Linked DNA regions of Methanocaldococcus jannaschii DSM 2661. The protein of the gene in region 1 binds, or shares a complex with, the protein of each later gene. Each region holds a gene or a part of one and is shown on either strand. Other genes may lie near its edges. The genes, in order: MJ_RS03640 and MJ_RS02435.

Region 1 (9,806 bases):
ACCTCCTGCCTCTAAAATTTCTTTTTGTTCTTTAAAAATCTCTTTTGGGTCTTTTGTAACATCTATACTCCTTGCCTTTATTGCTATCATTCCATAACCGCCTTTCTTTAAAAACCACTTAGCATTTTTAATTAAAATCTCCGCTTGATTTGGCTGAGCAACATCCTCATAGATAACATCTACCTTTTCAACAATATTTGCATATTCTTGAGGTTTATTTGCATCTCCTAAAATTGGGATTATGTTTTCCCTCTCAGCACATGCATCTAAAAGCTCTCTCATAATCCTTGGTGCATACTCTATGGCATATACAATGCCTTTATCAGCAATATCTGCAACGTGAGATGGTGTAGTTCCAGCTGAAGCTCCTAAGTATAAGATTTTTGAATCTCTTTTTATTGGCATAACCTTTAAACCTTTAATTATTGCAGCTGCCAACTTACTTTTATTTGGATTCCAAATTCTATACTCTTCATCTCCAATTTTTATTATTTTTTCATCATATACTTTTTTTCCCTTAACAATAGATTTTGTTGCTATTCTTTTTAAGCCATCTCCTAAATCAACTTCATAGATGTTTTCAAAAATCTCTTTGATTTTAATGTCTTCCATTTTATCACCAAAAAATAATAAATCTAATGCAATATAAATAATAACTTATATGCATATATGGTGGTATTGTGGAGTCTATACTATTTATTGCAATTGCATTTTTAATTAATAGCTTTATCTCCTATAAAATAACAAATATGCAACCAAAAATTAAAAGTAGGATTTTTAAAAGAGTTAAAATGCACTATCTTAATTTGATTGAAGGTAAAAAGGCAGAGTTTGATAAGAAAGCAATGCCTATATTGTTTGGATTTATGATTATTGCTTTAATTTCCTTTAATATTTTATTGTATGTGGTTTATAATTGTCCAGTTTCAATAACTTCAATAATTGCAGAAATTCTTATTATTATATCAATGATTATTATATGGAAAGCATTTAACAAAGAAATTTCTGTCTATTTGTGTGATGATGGAATTTATTATAGTAATAAATTTATAAGTTGGAAAAATATTGAGAATGTTAAAAAAGATGATGGGTTTATCGTATTGTTCGGAAAGAAAAAGAAAATATTAGGACGAAAACTTTACTTACTTCAAAGAATTTATTTAAAATATGATGAAGAAATTGAAAACATCATTAAAAACCAGATAGAAAAATTTAGGGATAAAGCATGAATTTTTTGTTATGTATTTTAGCAATAACTTTAATTTATCTCATGGGATTGATTGTCTTTGGATTTTGGGATTTTATAAAATTTTTATCAATTAATAGAGGAAAATTACTAAAAAGCTTAAATGAACTTATGGGAATTTAGATTTGGAAAAAGCTTTTTATTTATTCCAAATTTTATTATGAAAGTTTTAGCATTTGAAGAACTCGCACTTTTTGATATTTTTGACTCTTTAATTAATGTTAAAATTAATATTTATGAGAATGGAATTGAATGTGGATTTTCTTTTTATAAATGGGATGAATTTAAAGGCTATAAAATAGAAGACAAATATATAAGATTAATTAGCAAATTTCCATTAATAATTAGATTGATATTTGTAAGAGACATTTACCTAAGATATGATGAAGAGCTTGAAGGTATAATAGAAAAGCATCTAAGACAAAAATAATGGGAGAATATGGATAAAATGTGGATTATATCAACTGCTATTGTAGTTATAGATGCATTATTGTATGTTCTGTATGTCCATTATCGTGAAAAAAATAAAAATCGTAAAAAGTAATTATTTCCTACTCTTTGTTTTTCCTATAACTTTCCTTTCTTTTTTACCTTTTTTATCTTTTTTCTTATCCTTTTTTTTCTTTGATTTTTCTTTCTTACCTTTCTTTTCTTTTTTCTTTGCTTTAGGTTTCTCTTTCTTCTTTTTCTTTGGTGGTTTTGGATACTTTCTTCTAATCTCTTCAACTCTCTTATTTAACTTTTCTAAAAGTTCATCTGCAATATAATCCCCAACATAATCAGCTCTTGCAGCTATAGCCAATTTACATGCTAAAGCTCTTGCTATTTTCCCTCTTTGCCAGTGTGGAGAACCTTGAATTAAAGGGTGATTATATATTATACCATGTTTTGGAGGCTCCACACCCATCCTTAAATGGGCAAATAAAGCCTTCTCAGCACCTAAAACTTGTATTGTTGAAGCAGGCATCTTAGCCAATTTCTCCAATCCTCCAGCTAAACCTATTAATCTCGCTCCTAAGGAAACACCAGCAAGTTTTGTAATATTTGGAGCTTCTTCGTTCATCAATTTTTCTAAATAGTTATATAGCTCCTTCCTTTTTTCATATAGGTGATTTATTTCCTCAGCAAATTTAACAATAACATCTAAATCATAATCTTCCAATTCTCCTCCCATTGAATTTTTTGCGGCTTCAGCAATTTTCCCAGCTAATTTTGAAGGAAGGATTTTTTTTAGCTGACTCTTGGTAAAGTTTTTCCTTTTTCCTAATTTTGTTATTAGGTTAGCATAAACTTCATGTTTATTAACTAAGTGGTCTAACTCTGGGAAGTAGAGGGAATACCACTCTCTCAATCTCTCAGATAACAAGTTTAGAGTTTTATCCAAATCAGATATTGCCTCTGCAACTTGAATAATGATTTTATCCTTTTGTTGAGCATAGCTCTTTATAACTTTCTTTGTTAGCTCAGTGCTCCAATAATGCATCTTCTTTCTAAATTCATCATAGTTGTTGAAGTATCCCAATTCTTTTCCAACTTTAAATAAGTTGTTTCTTAAAAACTCCCCTATATTGAATGGTTCAGTGCTAAGTGTTTCTAATTTAATCTCATCTCCCCATTCCTCTTTTAACTCATCTGCTATTTTATTTGGCTGAGTTTTTAATTTAAACATTATATCTGGAATTTCTTCCTCATTAAACAATTTTTTATACTCTATATCTTCCAATCCGCTAACTTCTTTATTATCTTTAACTCCAAAAGCTCCATAAGGTGTAAAAGTAACATAAATCAAAATAATCCCCCCTGATAAGTTTTTATATATAGAACAACATTAAAATTTTCTTAAATAAATAGTTTTTTGCAAAATGTCTTATATTAGTAAAGCATAATAATGAACGCCTTCTTTGAAGGCGTTCAATGTTCCTTAATAAATTTTAATAACTTTGCAAAAAACTATTATACTTTCTTACTAAAAAAGTTCTGTTTGGATGGGATATTTATGAACGTTGAAGAGATGGAGAGAAAATTAAAGCCAAAAGGAGAAGTTTCAATAATTGGATGCGGAAGATTGGGTGTTAGAGTAGCTTTTGATTTATTAGAAGTTCATAGAGGTGGGGTAGAAAAAGTTTATGTTTTTGATAATGCCAAAATAGAAGAAAATGATATTGTCCATAGAAGATTAGGGGGAAAGGTTGGGGAATACAAAGTAGATTTTATAAAGAGATTTTTTGGAAATAGAGTTGAGGCATTTAGAGAAAATATAACTAAAGATAATCTTCATTTAATTAAGGGAGATGTAGCAGTGATATGTATAGCTGGTGGAGATACAATCCCAACAACAAAGGCAATCATAAACTACTGTAAAGAGAGAGGAATTAAAACAATAGGAACTAATGGGGTATTTGGTATAGAAGAAAAAATAAAGGTTTGTGATGCCAAATATGCAAAAGGCCCAGCCAAATTTTTAAATTTAGATGAAGAGGGGCATATAGTTGTAGGAACTGAGAAATTTATCAGAGATTTTGAGCCAATAACACCATATACATTAGATGAGATTGCTAAAAGGATGGTTATTGAATGTTTAAGAATATTGTGGAGCAAATACTATAAAAGTTAAAACCATAAAATTTATATACTACCTCTATATAGTTTATGTATGCAACTCATAGGTTTTGAAAGAGCCGGGGTAGTCTAGGGGCTAGGCAGCGGACTGCAGATCCGCCTTACGTGGGTTCAAATCCCACCCCCGGCTCCATTTGAAACTTTAAGAAAGTTTCATCAAAATCTGACACCTCCTCGCTTACGCTCGGAGGTGTAAATTAAGAGGCATTGCTTCCGTTAGGAAGCAATGCATCCGTTTTGATGAAACTTTTACTAAAAGTTTCGTTTAAATTTCACCCCCGGCTCCATTTTTTATATTTAACTCTCTTCTCTTTTTTATAGAGTTAAATTTTAAACCTAAAGATGTATCTATCGATAATAATAAGATATAAATATAACCTAATCAAATTAATACTAAGCTTGTTTTATTGGTTTAAACTACATATCCTTAAATAGATTTTATGCTACAAAAACTCATAATCTTAAACACAAAATAAATAGATTAGAAAGAAAATCAAAATAAATTAATTAAAAAATAATTAAGAGAGGTGCAAAAATGGTAACTGTCTATGATGTTCCAGCTGATAAGTTAATTCAGAAGACAGCTGAGAAATTAAAAGAGATGAATATAGGAGTTCCAGAATGGGTAGATTTTGTTAAGACAGGAGTTAGCAGAGAGAGAAGACCAGACCAAGATGACTGGTGGTATATAAGGTGTGCATCAATCTTAAGAAAAATCTATATTTACGGCCCAGTAGGTGTTTCAAGATTAAGAACTGCTTACGGAGGAAGAAAAAACAGAGGTCATGAACCAGAACACTTCTACAAAGGTAGTGGAAACATCATTAGAAAAGCTTTACAAGAATTAGAAAAATTAGGTTTAGTTGAAAAGACACCTGAGGGAAGAGTTGTTACTCCAAAAGGAAGAAGTTTCTTAGACAACATTGCTAAAGAGGTTAGGGATGAAATAATTAATGAAATCCCTGCTCTTGCTAAATACTAAGGGGATGCTAAATGGATGTTGAAGAAATTAAAAGAAAAAAGCTTCTTGAATTGCAAAAAAAGCTTGCTGAACAACAACAGCAAGAAGAGGCATTATTAGAGGCGGAGATGCAAAAAAGAGCTTTATTAAGGAAAATATTAACACCTGAAGCAAGAGAGAGATTGGAGAGAATAAGATTGGCAAGACCAGAATTTGCTGAAGCTGTTGAAGTCCAACTAATCCAATTAGCTCAACTTGGAAGATTACCAATCCCATTGAGTGATGAGGACTTTAAAGCTTTACTCGAGAGAATAAGTGCATTGACAAAGAGAAAGAGAGAAATTAAAATTGTTAGAAAGTGAAACTTATGGATGTTCATGTTCTCTTTAGTGGAGGGAAAGATAGCTCCCTCTCTGCAGTGATATTAAAAAAACTTGGTTACAATCCTCATCTAATAACTATAAATTTTGGTGTTATTCCCTCTTATAAATTAGCTGAAGAAACTGCTAAAATTTTAGGATTTAAGCATAAAGTTATAACTCTCGATAGAAAAATTGTTGAAAAAGCTGCTGATATGATTATTGAACATAAATATCCTGGCCCTGCAATACAATATGTTCATAAAACTGTCTTAGAAATTTTGGCTGATGAATATAGCATTTTAGCGGATGGGACAAGAAGAGATGATAGAGTCCCAAAGCTTAGCTATTCAGAGATTCAGAGCTTAGAGATGAGGAAAAATATCCAATATATAACCCCATTAATGGGTTTTGGTTATAAAACTTTGAGGCATTTAGCAAGTGAATTTTTTATATTAGAAGAGATAAAAAGTGGAACTAAGTTGAGCTCTGACTACGAGGCAGAGATTAGACATATATTGAAGGAGAGAGGAGAAAGTCCAGAGAAATATTTCCCTGAACATAAACAAACAAGGGTTGTTGGATTAAAAAAGGAGATTTAGGTGAGATGATGGGAAGCAACAAGCCATTAGGAAAGAAGGTAAGATTGGCTAAAGCATTAAAGCAGAATAGAAGAGTTCCATTGTTTGTCATTGTTAAAACAAGAGGGAGAGTTAGATTCCACCCAAAAATGAGATACTGGAGAAGGAAGAAATTGAAGGCTTAAGTGAATGGACATTAATTAGGGCTGAAAGCCCTAACTTAATGGACGAGTTTTGATGAAACTTTTACTAAAAGTTTCGAAGGAAGAAATTAAAAGCTTAAATTTGTTTTTCTTTTATATAAAACACTTCTCCTTTGTAGTTTTTTAGTTTTAGCTCTTTTATTGGCATCTCATTCAAAAGAGGTCTTATAATTAAATTTGCATTAACTTTTTTTGATAAATCTAAAATATACGGCTGTAAATCTCTTGGAGGTCTTATGGAATATATTAAATCAATATTTTTATATAAACTTATATTTGGATTAAATAAATCATCTTTATAAGCATTTAATCCCAACAATTTAGCTTTTTCAATAGCTTTTTCATTAATATCTATGGCTATCAAATCGAAATATTTACTTAATTCTCTTGCAACATCAAATTTAAATCCAATTCCAATCTCAGCTATTTTTTTACAGTTATTTTCTTCTGCGAACTTTTTTATAAACTCAACTATTATCTTAACATTCATTTTTTCACATCTTTGAAATTTTAGAAACATTTAAATATAAATGTGAAAATAAAAAATTCTGTCCAATTTGGACTTTTATAGTTTCTTGCAAAAGTTACTGAAGTTCGTAAGGAAGGTTTGAACACCTTCCTTTTGGAAGGTGTTCATAAATGTATTATTTATTCTAAAATGTTTTGCAAGAAACTATACTTTACTTTATTAAACTGGGAGGGGAAATATGAACTACAAATATCTAATACTTTCTTTATTTTTAATAGTTGGCGTTTTCTTTGCTGGATGCACACAGCAGATGAATGCAGATGAGATAGCAAAGAAGATGCAGGAGAAGTATGAGGCAATGAAGTCAATGGAGGCAGATGTTTTAATTACAACGAACATAATGGGGCAGACAGAGACGATGCAATACAAATATGCATTTGAAAAGCCAAATAAGTTTTATATGGAAAATGATGATGTTTTAATTGTCTGTGATGGGAAAACTTACTATATGTATGATAAAAAGAAAAATCAATACACAAAGATGGAGATTAAAGGAGAATTAAATAATATGTTTAACCCTGACTACGGAAAGTTTATAAAATCAATGCTTGAGAAATTTAATGTTTCATACCTTGGAGAAAAAACTTATGATGGAAGAAAATGTTATGTTTTAGAGCTAATTTCTAAAGAAAACCCTGAAGAAAAGATGAAGATGTATGTTGATGAAGAGTATTGGCAACCTCTGAAGATAGAGATGGATGGCGTAACAATAGAATATAAGAACGTTAAATTTAATGTGGATGTTCCAGATGATAGATTTAAGTTTGTTCCTCCAGAAGGAGCTAAATTGATGAGTTCTGGAGCAATGACAACATCAAAAAATATAGATGAAGTTCAAAAGGATGTTAGCTTTAAAATCTTAGTTCCAAAATACACTGCTGGGCTTGAATTGCAGAATGCAATGGCTACAAAACAAAATGCCAATAATGAAGAATCAGAGACAGTAATTTTAACTTATGGAGAAAATGGGGAGTTGGCAATTATTGAAAGTAAGGACAACAAACCCTTAACGATTCCTGAAAATGGTAGCAATTTAATAACATTAAAAAATGGAGTTAAAGCATTAATTTCAGACAGTGGAGATGTAAAAATGTTAATGTTTGAATACAATGGAATAAAAGTAATAATAGCTGGAAAATTGGATAAAAATGAGCTTATAAAAATAGCAAACTCAATGATTGAATAAAAAATTTTATTTTTTATTTTTTTAATCGTTTGAAATACATGAGATTGGCGATTATGAGGGTGAAAGTATGGAGTTGAGTCATGATACAAAGAACCTTTTAGATTTAGTAAAAAAAGCATACGAAGGGGAAGTAGCACTCCCTGATTTTCAGAGAAATTTTGTCTGGACAAGACAAGATATAGAAGAACTAATTAAATCTCTTTTGGAAAATATGTTTATAGGAACTTTTTTAATCCAAGAAATAAATCCTGAAAATCCACCATTTGGGACAATCTACATTAGGGGGGCAGAGGAATTAAATCCTAATATAACATTAAGAAAACCAAGAATTTTGGTTCTTGATGGTCAGCAAAGACTAACGTCATTATTTTATGCAATATATAGCCCAAATTTTCCATTAAAAAATACTACAAAACCTTATGCGTTTTTTATAGATTTAAACAAATTAGTTGAAGATGATATTGATAATTCTGTTTTTAGCCTGTCTAAAGATTGTAGACAATATAAAGCTTTATTAAATGAAGATAATTCTTTCGATATAGAAAAATTAAAAGAAAAAAGATTTTTCCCATTAACATTTTTATCAAATTCAAATAAATTTTATAAGATATGGTATAAGCATTTTAGTGAAATTTTTCCTGAAGAAGTATTTAATTATATGCATAACATATTGGAATATAAAGTTCCTACACTAATTTTAGGATTATCTTACAATGATAAACCCGAACAAGTTGTAGTGTTATTCGAAAGAATAAACAAAACTGGTATAAAATTATCGCCTTACGATTTATTGGTTGCAAGATTTTATAAATTTATAAAATTAAGGGAAAAGTGGGCAGAAGCGTTTGAAAATAACATTCGCATTAAAAATTTTGCAGGTGATGTTGAGGATACAAAAGTGCCTTATATGTTTATTCAGGCATTAGCTTTAAGTAAAGGAATGAGCATCAAGTCAAGAGATTTAATTAAAATTGATAACTCCATTTTAAATGATGAATCATGGAATAGAGTTGTAGATATTGCTGAAAATAAAGTATTTCAAAGAATTTTTGATATTAGCGAATATGGAATTGCAGATATTAAAAAATGGAATCCATATACACCAACAATAACGATGATGTTGGCATTCTTTTTAAAACATGATATTCCAGATATGGACAAAGTTAATAAATGGTATTGGAGTTCAGTATTTTCTGAGAGATACTCGGGTTCTACAGAATCCAAGATGATGAAAGATTTTAAAGAAGTTTCACAATGGATTGAGAACAATAACAAAATTCCAGAAGTCGTTGAAAACTTAAAGATTGAAATACAATATGGAGCATACAGTTTAAAGAAAGTTAAAAGTTCTGGAAGTTCAAAATATAAGGGAGTATTTAATTTGATATTTAAAAATAAACCAATGGATTTCTATAAGCCTGATAATATTGCCTACTATAAGCTTGAAGACCATCATATATTTCCTAAAGGATTTTTAAGAAATAAAGGCATATCCAATGAATATATAGATTCAGTTTTAAATAAAACACCCATTCTTGATGAAACCAATAAGAAAATCTCAAAAAAATCACCATCCAAATATGTCAAAGAAATGATAGAAATTCAGAAAAATAAAGGATTATCCGAAGATGAAGCAGTAAATAAAGTTAAAGAAATTCTAAAAGGGCATTTTATAAATGAAGAAATGTTTGAAATTCTAAGAAATACCGATGATTCATTATCAAAAGATGAAATTGAAGAGAACTTTAATAGATTTATAGAGCTTAGAGAAAAATTAATCTTAGAGAAAATATTGGAATTAATATCTTAAAATTTTTTATTAATTATCTTCTCAGCAATTTCCTCAACTTTTTTATAAACTTCATTATTTTCTGGAAGATTCCATAAAGGAATGCCTTTTAAATCATACTCAGCTATTTCCTTATTATAAGGAAGCTTCCCAATTAAATTCAAACCAAGCTCTTTTGCATAGTTATCAATTAGCTCTTCATACTCTGGTTTAACCTTATTTGCAACAACATAGATGTCTTTAAACTTAACCTCCAACTCATTAGCTAATTTTTTAATTCTCTTTGCAGTCCCTAAACCTCTCTTTGATGCATCAGTTATAACAATCATCACA
Region 2 (9,760 bases), 210 kb from region 1 along the record:
TTCTGCCTTCTTTCCTCTTAATGTGACTTTTAACCCAATTGGTAACTTCTTTCTAATTCCAAATGATGGGTTTGTTTGCTTAGCTCTTGTTCTTATTGGTTTTTGTCCTGTTAGCTCTTCAATAACTTGAGCTCCTTTTGTTAATCTATCTCCACTCTCTCCTACTCCGAAATTGACAACAACTTTTTCAATTCTTGGTTTTAGCATTGGATTCTTCTGCCATAACTCTTCAAAGCTCATGTTTCTCCCTCATCTATCTAATTTATAATTTAATTATTGGCTCTTCGTCTCCAACAACGAAGACATAGTCTTTAACTGTTTTGAACTTCTCTCCATCCATGTTTTCTAATGTAACGATATCAGGATATATTCCTCTTCTCTCAATCTCAACGATTTTAGCGAAATCACCGACGTGTTTTCCTCCTGTAATGTATGCTAATTTACCAACTTCAAATGGTATATGAGCTTTAATTTCTTGTTCAGGGATTGAGATTAATAATGTGTCTCCTGTTTTATAGACATCTTCTTCTGCCTTTGTAGGGTCTGAAACTTTTATAACGATATTTCTTCCATCGTGTAAATTGAGCTGTATGTGTCCTCCTTTAATAACAGTCTTGTTTTTAATTTTACATAATTTTACATCTGGATTTTCTGTTGGTTTTAATTTAATTCTTCCCTTTCTATCAAATAAAACTCTGTAATTTTCATTTGCATCTGGTAATGAGACAACATCCATTAATCCAACTGGAAGCTTTTCTTCCTTCCTAACTCTTCCATCAACTAAAACTTTACCCATTTTAATGATTTTCTTTGCTTCTCTTGCGTTATCGGCATACTTTAAAATGTCTCTAACGATTAACAGTAATGGTAATGACTCACTCATTGGGTGTGCTCCTGGTAATGGTCTAACTGTGAATTTGTGAATCTTTCTTGGTAACTCCCATCTAACTGGAGCTGCCAATCTTTTTAAATGTCTTTTTGGACCTTTTTTTGCCATCCTTTCACCTTATTCATTTTTGATATGTTTGAATCTTTTTTCATCCTTGTCATACAACTTGATAATCATAACATTTGATGGATGGATTGGATATGGAACTTCTCTTCCATCTTGTCTCTTGTTGTTTGCTCCTTCAACATATATTCTGTATCTCTTTAAATCAACTTTGATAACTTCTCCTTCTAATCCTTTGAAATCTCCTCTCATTATTCTAACAACATCTCCTTTTCTAACTGGGATAGCGTTTTTACCTAACTTCTCCTTCAACTCCTTTGATAACATTGCAGACATAACTTTTCTTCTTAAGTGGAGAGGAGCGTTAAATAATGCCTTTCTCTGTTTTCTTGGTTGTTTTGACTTTGTAAAAGCCATGTTTTTTCACCTTAATTAGTTTTTAATTTAAATGATTATCTTAGCAATTCTTGCAATACCTGGCCATCTTTCAGCAGCTTCCTTAGCAACAGGCCCCTTAATATCTGAACCCTTTGGGTTTCCATCTGGTGTTACTATAACAACTGCATTATCTGCAAACTTAACTCTTGTTCCATCTGGTCTTCTAATCTCTTTTCTCTGTCTAATAACAACTGCTGGCAAAACCTGTTTTCTCATTTCAGGAGTTCCTTTTTTAACTGTAACTATTACCATATCTCCTACTCTTGCTGTTGGCAATCTTCTTGCAACCCCTTTGTAGTTTCTTACTGCGATGATTTCAACTTCCTTAGCTCCGGTGTTATCAGCACAGATACATCTCGCTCCAACAGGTAAAGCCCTAACAGGTTTTGAACCAATTGCTTTCATGTTCTTTCACCTTTTAGATTTATGAGTCAAATTTATTCTTCTCCTTTAACTTCATCAATTCTTCCTAATTTTTCAACAACAACGAATGCCTTTGTTTTACTTATTGGTCTGCATTCCATGACTCTTACAATATCTCCAACTCTTGCGTGTATGCATGGTGGGTTGTGAGCTGCTAATTTTGTTGTTCTTCTCTCATATCTCTCATATTTCTTGATGTATTTTACAACCTCTCTCTTTATAATGACTGTTTTGTGTGGTTTGTCGCTAACTACAACTCCAACAAAGCTCTGCCCTCTTACTGGCAAATTTCCATGGAATGGACAGTTTTTATCATCACATTCTACTTCTGGAGCTTTAACTTGTATTCCAATATTTCTTGCTGCCATGTTTTTACCCCCTATAACTTATTATTTGGCATTATTTTGAAAGACATTATAGATTAAATGTGGCATCAATATTTACTAAAACCCATATTTATACTTTAAATCTCACAGACTGGAAGATACGATAAAGAGTATATAATAATAGCCAGGGAATTTTTGGCTACTGTATCATTATTCTCAAACGGTTGGGGCTAAAATAGCCTAATATGGATATAGTATCTTTATTTTTTTCTTTAATCTCTCTTCTGGTCTCCCTATTAGCAATCTCCCATCGACCTTTACTTTGCACCCCTTTAGTTGAAAGAGAAACACTGCAATGTCTTTTGGGATTACTACTTCCCTACCATCCTCTTTTTCTATCACTAATGTATTTCTTGTTTCATCCACTACTTTCCCTTTAATCCCTATCATCGCTTTGTTCTTCGCTTCAACAATCTCTACTTTAAGCCCTATAAGTTCATGCCTTAATATATTGTGAGGAGTTATCATGATGCCCCAACCGTTTTACGGGGACGGGGTGTGCCCTCCTGGGGCATCCGCGTCCCCTTTATTTCAGAAAGTTAAAATAAATTTAAAGTTAAAGTTTTACCTGATTTCAATTGAATCTCTTGAGAAACCCATTTTAACAAGTTCCTCAGCAACTTTCTTCCTATGGTCTCCCTGAAGTTCTATTGTATTATCTTTAACAGTCCCTCCACAGGCACAAATATCTTTCAATTTTTTAGCAAGTTCTTTTAAATCAATAACGCTTGTATCAAAACCTTCAATTATAGTCATTAACTTACCAAATCTTCTTTTTGTAACATATATTTTTATTTTCTGTTCTTCTTTAGCTATTTCTTCACAAACACATAGTTCTTTTGGTAATCCACATCTTGGACAGATTTCCGGCATCACTGCACCTCTGTATTTTATATGCCATCTGAGTAATTGAGTATAGTAAATAATATTAAGATAGGGTATTTAAATTTTTTGTTATTATTGGGAGGTCATTCTTTTCTTTTCATTCATTATTGTTAATATTCTTGCTATTGTTCTTCTGATTTCTCTCATTCTACCTGGATTTGAAGGAGCTCCAGCAACTGCCTTACTTGCTCTCTCTTTTAATAATTCCCTTTTTAATTCTACAAGTTTTTCTTTTAATTCTTCCATTGACATTCCTCTTAACTCATCTGCTCTTAATATAGCCATGTTTCCTCACCTTTACTGCTCTTCTTCAACTACATGTTTAACTTCTGCATCTTCTTTAATTATAATTTCATCTGGTAATAAGACATCTGGTCTCATGATTTTTACTGTAACTCCTATGACCCCTGGCTTTGTTTTTGCAATTGCTCTTCCCTTATCAACAAGCTCTTCAGCAGGTTCTCCACAGTGTTTCATATATCCAGCCATGAATTTTTCAGTTCTTGCTCTCTCTCCAGTTAATTTACCTGAGATAATGACTATAACCCCCTTAGCCCCAGCATTCATAACTCTTCTCACTGCAGTGTGTCCAACTCTTCTGAAGTGTAACCCTCTCTCTAATGACTGAGCAACTTTTTGAGCAACAACTTGAGCGTCTAAGTCTGGGTTTTCTACTGGTTTAACATCGATTTGTGGTTTTTCAACACCGAATTCTTTAGCTAATGTTTCTGTCAATTCTCTAATTCTACTTCCTCTTCTACCAATAACAAAACCTGGTTTTTCAGCGTAGATGATGATTTTTGTTCCTATAGGTGTTTTTCTTATATCACAGTGGCTGTATCCTGCTTTACTTAACTCTTTCTTGAAGTACTCATCAATTAACAATCTCTTAACATTTTCTTTAACAAATGTTCTTTCTATCATGGATTTCCACCTTTATATCTTATTTTTAGTGGTATTCTTCTAATATAACTTGTATATGGACTGTTTCTTGGAACTTAGGTGTAGCTCTACCAAATGCTCTTGGCATGTATCTTTTGATTGTTATTCCTTTGTTTGTTGAGATGTGTTTTATTCTTAACTTTTCAGTGTTTAAACCTTTGTATTCAGCATTTGCTTTAGCGTGTTGCAATATCTTTAAGATTGCCTTAGCTGCTTTAACTGGGTATCTACCAGCAGGCCATCCTAATTTTCCTTTTCTGTGCCCTACTTTCTTGCAGTGTCTTCTAAAGAGAACTGGTCTTCTCATTGCAATAACATCTTCTAAGAACTTTATTGCCTCATCTAACTTCATTCCATTTATTGATTTACATATCTCTCTTGCATGTTTTCTTGAAATTGGGATGTTCCTTCCCATAGCCCTTGCAGTTTTTTCAGGATTGACTTGTATCTTATATTTTAATTTACCCATCATTATCACCCTTAAGCTTAAAATGATTTAACTATATAGTGTCTTTCAAACTTCTTAAATAACTAAGGCACTAATGAACGCCTTCCAAAGGAGGGCGTTCAAACATTCCTTCATAAATTTTATTAATTTTGAAAGGCACTATAATCTTACTGTAAGAAGTTTATATACTTTTATTGTTGTTTAACTCATAACAACCCAGAATGCTATATTGTTTCATAAATATAATTAGGCTATCAACATTTAAATTGTAGAGCATTCTGGGAGTTTCTATTTTCCAATTATCCATTACAGTTCTGTTTATGATTATTTAAACTATGAATTTATCATCAGCGACGGTTGAGATTTTAGAATGTAAGAATATAAAATTTTTAAAGTGTTATATATAATTTACGAATAAATAGGAAACAACAAAACAAAAACAATTTTCAGTCCAAATATTCAAAAAAGTATTAAAATTTATGCTAATGAGACCTCTACTGTTTCAACACTCTCAACCTCATCAATTTCTGCTAAAGCATTTTCTATTGGCTCTGTTCCTCCTTCTCTTTCTTCCATTTCAATAACGGTGTATATAGCGTATAAACCAAAAGCTAATGGCTCATCAAATAATCCTCTTATAGCAACATCTTGCTTTTCTAAAACCTCTTTAATCTTTTCTTTTAGCTTCTCTTTATTAACTTCTGGACTTGTAGGCATAATTTTTATTTTTGCTAATACTGTTGCCATCTTTTCCCTCCAAAACTTTTATGGGCCTTCAAACCCGCATTTTGGACATTTGTATGGGTTATTTAACTTTCTGCATCTCTCACATCTTACAATCTCTACTTCTCCACAGTTTGGACATGGGAATTTTGTTGATTTCTCTCTTGGAGCAATCTCAGCATTACAGCTTATGCACACATATTTCATCTCTCCCACCTAATAAATTTTTTATTTAATGATAACGTCTCTTAAGTTTGTATCATGTTTATATTTTATCTATTCCAACGATTTTTGTATATATATTGTGTTTTCCTTCTAAAATATCCATAACTCTTTCTGGATGTCTGCCATTAACAACGTAAGCGTTCATTTTAAATTGTTTTAAAAGAATTGGAAAGGTCTCATCTACAGATGTTAAACCTTTAATGTCATTTGCATTAATAATATTTAATAGTTTCCCTCCTGGGAATTTGTCATATATGCCATCAACATCAGTTGCTATTATAACTTCCCTAACATCTAATAACTTTCCTATATATAAACTTAATGAATCTGATGTTATAGCCCAAGAATGCTCGGCAATATCTGTTGATAGCAAAATTTTTGAAGGTAATAATATAGCTATCTTTTCCTTTTCTATCTCTCTCTTTAAATCAAATAATGTATCATAAGCTTTTATATATCCAATTTCAGCATAAACCTCTCCAATTAAATCCATACATTTTATGGCAAGTTTGTGAGATAGTGAGTTTGAGATATTTAGAGCTTTATCTATCTTTCTAACAACATTTGCAAATTCTCCTCCTCCAGGAATAATAACTATCTTCTTATTATTTTCTTTTGCATAATTTTTTAATGCTTTTAATAATGGTTTTGCATCATAAGTTAGAGAACCACCAATTTTTACTATATGCATGTTCTCACTATTTCAAAATTTCATAAAACACTTCAGCCATCTTAACCAAATCCTCTATTTTAATATGCTCATTTGGTTGGTGGGCAGTCTCTTCTCCAATGCCCCAAACTGCTACATTATAGCCCTTATATCTCAAAAATGCCGCAACAGTTCCCCCACCCATTCCGCAAAGCTTAGCATCTCTATTCAAAACATTCTTTATAGCTTTTTTCAATTCTTTGATAATTTCAGCGTTTTCATCTGTGTAATTTGGATTTTCAGATTTTAATATTTCATAAGTTATCTCTGCCTTTATTGAGTTATCATAATGCTTAATATATTTTTTAAACTCAAAGTTTTTGATAAACTTATTTATAAACTCCAAAACTTCCTCTATTTTGTAAGTTGGCAAAATTCTACAATCAAAAACAACCTCTACATATCCAGGAATGGTGTTTGGATTTTCAACTTTATTTTTTAATATCGTTGGTTCAAAGGTTGAATACTCTGGGAGGAATATTGAATTAATTTCATCAAATTTCTCATATAAACCATTATATAACTCATTTGCAAAGTTAAAAGCCACTATATCAGCATTCAACCCATTTTCTGGTGTGCTACCATGACATTGCTTTCCTTTAATGTTAAATTTTATCCACAGAATTCCCTTCTCTCCAATCTCTACAAATTCTCCAGTTGGTGTTCCAAAGTCAGGAACTATGATTAAATCATCCTTTTTAAATATCTCATCTTCAAAGTTATTCAATAGATATTTTAAGCCATATTCACTTCCATCTTCTTCATCAGAGACAAAAATTAATGATAAGTTGTATTTTGGCTCAATATTATTTTCAAAAATCATTTTTAATAATAATAGAGAGGAAACAATCCCCTTATGGTTGTCCTCACTTCCCCTTCCATAAATTTTTCCATCTTTAATAACTGGCTCATAAGGATTTGTGCCCCATAAACTAATATCCCCCTCTGGAACAGTATCTAAATGAGAAATAATATGTAATGTCTTATCTCTTCCAAAATCTATTTTAAATACAATATTTGGCCTCTCAATACCATATTTATCTATGATGTTATATTCCTTTAAAGTGTAATTTTCTATATTGTAGCTTTCAACGTATTCCATTAACTTTTTCTTGACGTATTCTGCCTTTTCTTTTTCTCCTTTTCCACCAAATGAAGGATTTACTGAATTTATTCTTATTAAATCACTCTCTAACTTTATAGCTTCTTCTATTAAATCCATAATCTCCCTCTAAACCCAAAATATTTTAGCATAAGCTACCAATACAATCAAGTGCATTATATAAATTATTCCTCCAATTAATAAAAACCTTCCCACTCTCACATTTCCGTTGGATAATCTTAAAGTTATTAAATTGGCAAAAGAAGCAATTAAAGTTCCGTTACCTCCGATATTTACACCATAAGCTATTGGTAGCCAGTTTTTGTATAAATGAGATAGCAACACTGTAGCGGGCACGTTTGAGATTATTTGAGATAGTAAGGAGGCATAAATCATTAACATAACATTACCACATTTTATTGAAAATATATTAATAATTCCAATCCTCTTTAGTCCCTCAATATCAACAAATAGGAAGATGAAAGTTAGTAAAAACAGATAATCCACTTTAACCCTCTTATACATTAAAATTGCCAGTATTAAAGGAAGAATATATATAAAATTCAAATATCCAAAAACACATAACAAAACCAAAATAAAAGATAATATATAAAAAATCCACTCTTTTTTAAACTTAATGTCAATATTTATCTTAGTATCATACTTTTTAAATTCTAAGAATGGTAAAATAGCCAAAATTCCAAAAATTTCAAAGGGAATCATATTAATTATAAACTCTAAAGTTCCAATATTATAGAAATGAAATAAAAATAGATTTTGAGGATTTCCTATAGGGGTTAAGCCACTTCCAATATTTGCAGAGACACCCTCAAAGATAATGAGCTTTTCTAAATCCTTAAAAGGCATATTTGTGTATCTGTGAATTATTAGAGTTAAAGGGATGATGACAAATAAAGAGACATCATTTGTTATTAAAGAAGATAAAAACAGAGTTAAGAATATCAAAGCAATAAAAATCCTCTTAGATTTCTTTAAGATTTTTAAAGAAATATAGTCTAAAAACTTTGTATCTCTCATAATGTTTATGATAACCATTAAATAAAACAAGGAAAATATTGTTTTCCATTCAACAATATGAAATACCTCCATTGGATTTATTATATTCAATAGCAAAAGCAAAATCCCAATGCTAATAAACATCAAAAATATAAATGTATCAATCTTCATACTTTCCCTCTATGGTGGTTAATTATGAAATGCTCCCAATGCAATAAAAAACTTTGCTATACTGGAAAGGACTGCAAAAAGGATATAACACAAAAAATAATAGAAGAATATAAAAAAGAAGAAAATTTAAAGATAGCTGAGGTCTCAGCCTACATTGAAGCAACCTATTATATGAAAAAAACAAGGTTGGAAGAGATAATAGAGTTCTGCAAACTTATGGAATATAAAAAAATTGGTATAGCATTCTGTATTGGCTTAGAAAATGAGGCAAAAATATTAGCTAAAATTTTATCTAAGCATTTTGAAGTATATTCAGTTTGCTGTAAGGTTTGTGGGATTGATAAAGATGTTTTTAAATTTAAAAAAATCAACAAAGGAGAAAAAGAGGCTATGTGCAATCCAATAGGACAAGCGGAAATTTTAAATGAGATTGGAACCGATTTAAATATTATTGTTGGATTATGTATTGGGCATGATATCTTATTCCAAAAGTATTCAAAAGCTCCAACAACTACGTTTATTGTTAAGGATAGAGTTTTATCTCACAACACAGCTGGAGCAATTTATACCAAATACTATCTTAAAAAACTATTAGAGGGAAAATAATGACAAAAGATTTAAGACCGATAATATGGGATGATGATAAGAAAGAGCTAATTTTGATAGACCAAAGGAAGCTTCCAAACAAATTGGAGTATTTTATCTGCAAAACTTATGAGGATGTTGCCTATGCAATAAAAGACATGGTTGTTAGAGGAGCTCCAGCTATTGGAGTCTCTGCCGCTTACGGCTTAGCTTTAGCTGAAATTAATGGAGATGATATCTATAAAGCTTATGAAGTATTAAAAAATACAAGGCCAACAGCTGTTAATTTATTTTGGGCATTGGATAGATGTTTAACTGCTTACAAAGAAGGAAAATCAATCTTAGATGAGGCTAAAAAAATACATGAAGAGGATATAGAGACATGTAAAAAAATTGGAATGATTGGAGAAAAACTTATTGAGGATGGAGATACAATCTTAACTCACTGCAATGCTGGAGCTTTAGCAACATCTGCTTATGGAACTGCTTTAAGCGTTATTAGATTTGCCTTCTACAACGGCAAAAAGATTAGAGTTATAGCAGATGAGACAAGACCAAGATTGCAAGGGGCTAAATTAACTGCCTTTGAGTTAAATTATGAAGGAATTCCAGTTAAGGTTATAACTGACAATACAGCAGGGTTTTTAATGCAGAAGGGAGAGATTGATAAGATTATAGTTGGAGCTGATAGAATTTTAGCAGATGGAACTGTCTATAACAAAATTGGAACTTACAGCTTGGCAGTTTTAGCTAA

Evidence for each region.
Region 2: MJ_RS03640 (region 1) and MJ_RS02435 share a complex: the UniProt entries of both Methanocaldococcus jannaschii proteins name them as parts of the 30S ribosomal subunit.

Annotation. Positions count from the first base shown.
Region 1 is NC_000909.1:613,352-623,157, reverse strand. Bases 3,263-6,123 are described here. They hold MJ_RS03640 (30S ribosomal protein S19e), read left to right. Parts: upstream 3,263-4,400; coding sequence 4,401-4,847; downstream 4,848-6,123. Other genes in these bases: MJ_RS03620 (UPF0146 family protein), read right to left, coding at 6,046-6,123; MJ_RS03625 (50S ribosomal protein L39e), read left to right, coding at 5,796-5,951; MJ_RS03630 (DUF7411 family protein), read left to right, coding at 5,194-5,787; MJ_RS03635 (DNA-binding protein), read left to right, coding at 4,859-5,188; MJ_RS03650 (ThiF family adenylyltransferase), read left to right, coding at 3,263-3,860. Also shown: MJ_RS03670 (fibrillarin-like rRNA/tRNA 2'-O-methyltransferase), read right to left, coding at 1-612; MJ_RS03665 (DUF986 family protein), read left to right, coding at 681-1,229; MJ_RS09475 (hypothetical protein), read left to right, coding at 1,226-1,369; MJ_RS03660 (hypothetical protein), read left to right, coding at 1,350-1,676; MJ_RS03655 (hypothetical protein), read right to left, coding at 1,791-3,035; more of MJ_RS03650, read left to right, coding at 3,243-3,262; more of MJ_RS03620, read right to left, coding at 6,124-6,459; MJ_RS03615 (outer membrane lipoprotein-sorting protein), read left to right, coding at 6,677-7,684; MJ_RS03610 (GmrSD restriction endonuclease domain-containing protein), read left to right, coding at 7,752-9,494; MJ_RS03605 (ATP-binding protein), read right to left, coding at 9,491-9,806. UniProt on the Methanocaldococcus jannaschii protein: May be involved in maturation of the 30S ribosomal subunit.
Region 2 is NC_000909.1:405,546-415,305, reverse strand. Bases 2,196-5,010 are described here. They hold MJ_RS02435 (30S ribosomal protein S3), read right to left. Parts: upstream 4,009-5,010; coding sequence 3,382-4,008; downstream 2,196-3,381. Other genes in these bases: MJ_RS02425 (elongation factor 1-beta), read right to left, coding at 4,952-5,010; rplV (50S ribosomal protein L22), read right to left, coding at 4,034-4,495; rpmC (50S ribosomal protein L29), read right to left, coding at 3,157-3,369; yciH (stress response translation initiation inhibitor YciH), read right to left, coding at 2,764-3,072; rnp1 (ribonuclease P protein component 1), read right to left, coding at 2,380-2,667. Outside these bases: MJ_RS02475 (50S ribosomal protein L5), read right to left, coding at 1-240; MJ_RS02470 (30S ribosomal protein S4e), read right to left, coding at 263-997; rplX (50S ribosomal protein L24), read right to left, coding at 1,007-1,369; MJ_RS02460 (50S ribosomal protein L14), read right to left, coding at 1,397-1,795; MJ_RS02455 (30S ribosomal protein S17), read right to left, coding at 1,828-2,181; more of MJ_RS02425, read right to left, coding at 5,011-5,221; MJ_RS02420 (zinc finger domain-containing protein), read right to left, coding at 5,240-5,404; mfnE ([5-(aminomethyl)furan-3-yl]methyl phosphate kinase), read right to left, coding at 5,463-6,113; MJ_RS02410 (M20 family metallo-hydrolase), read right to left, coding at 6,121-7,353; MJ_RS02405 (SLC13 family permease), read right to left, coding at 7,363-8,421; MJ_RS02400 (DUF1847 domain-containing protein), read left to right, coding at 8,446-9,027; mtnA (S-methyl-5-thioribose-1-phosphate isomerase), read left to right, coding at 9,027-9,760. UniProt on the Methanocaldococcus jannaschii protein: Binds the lower part of the 30S subunit head.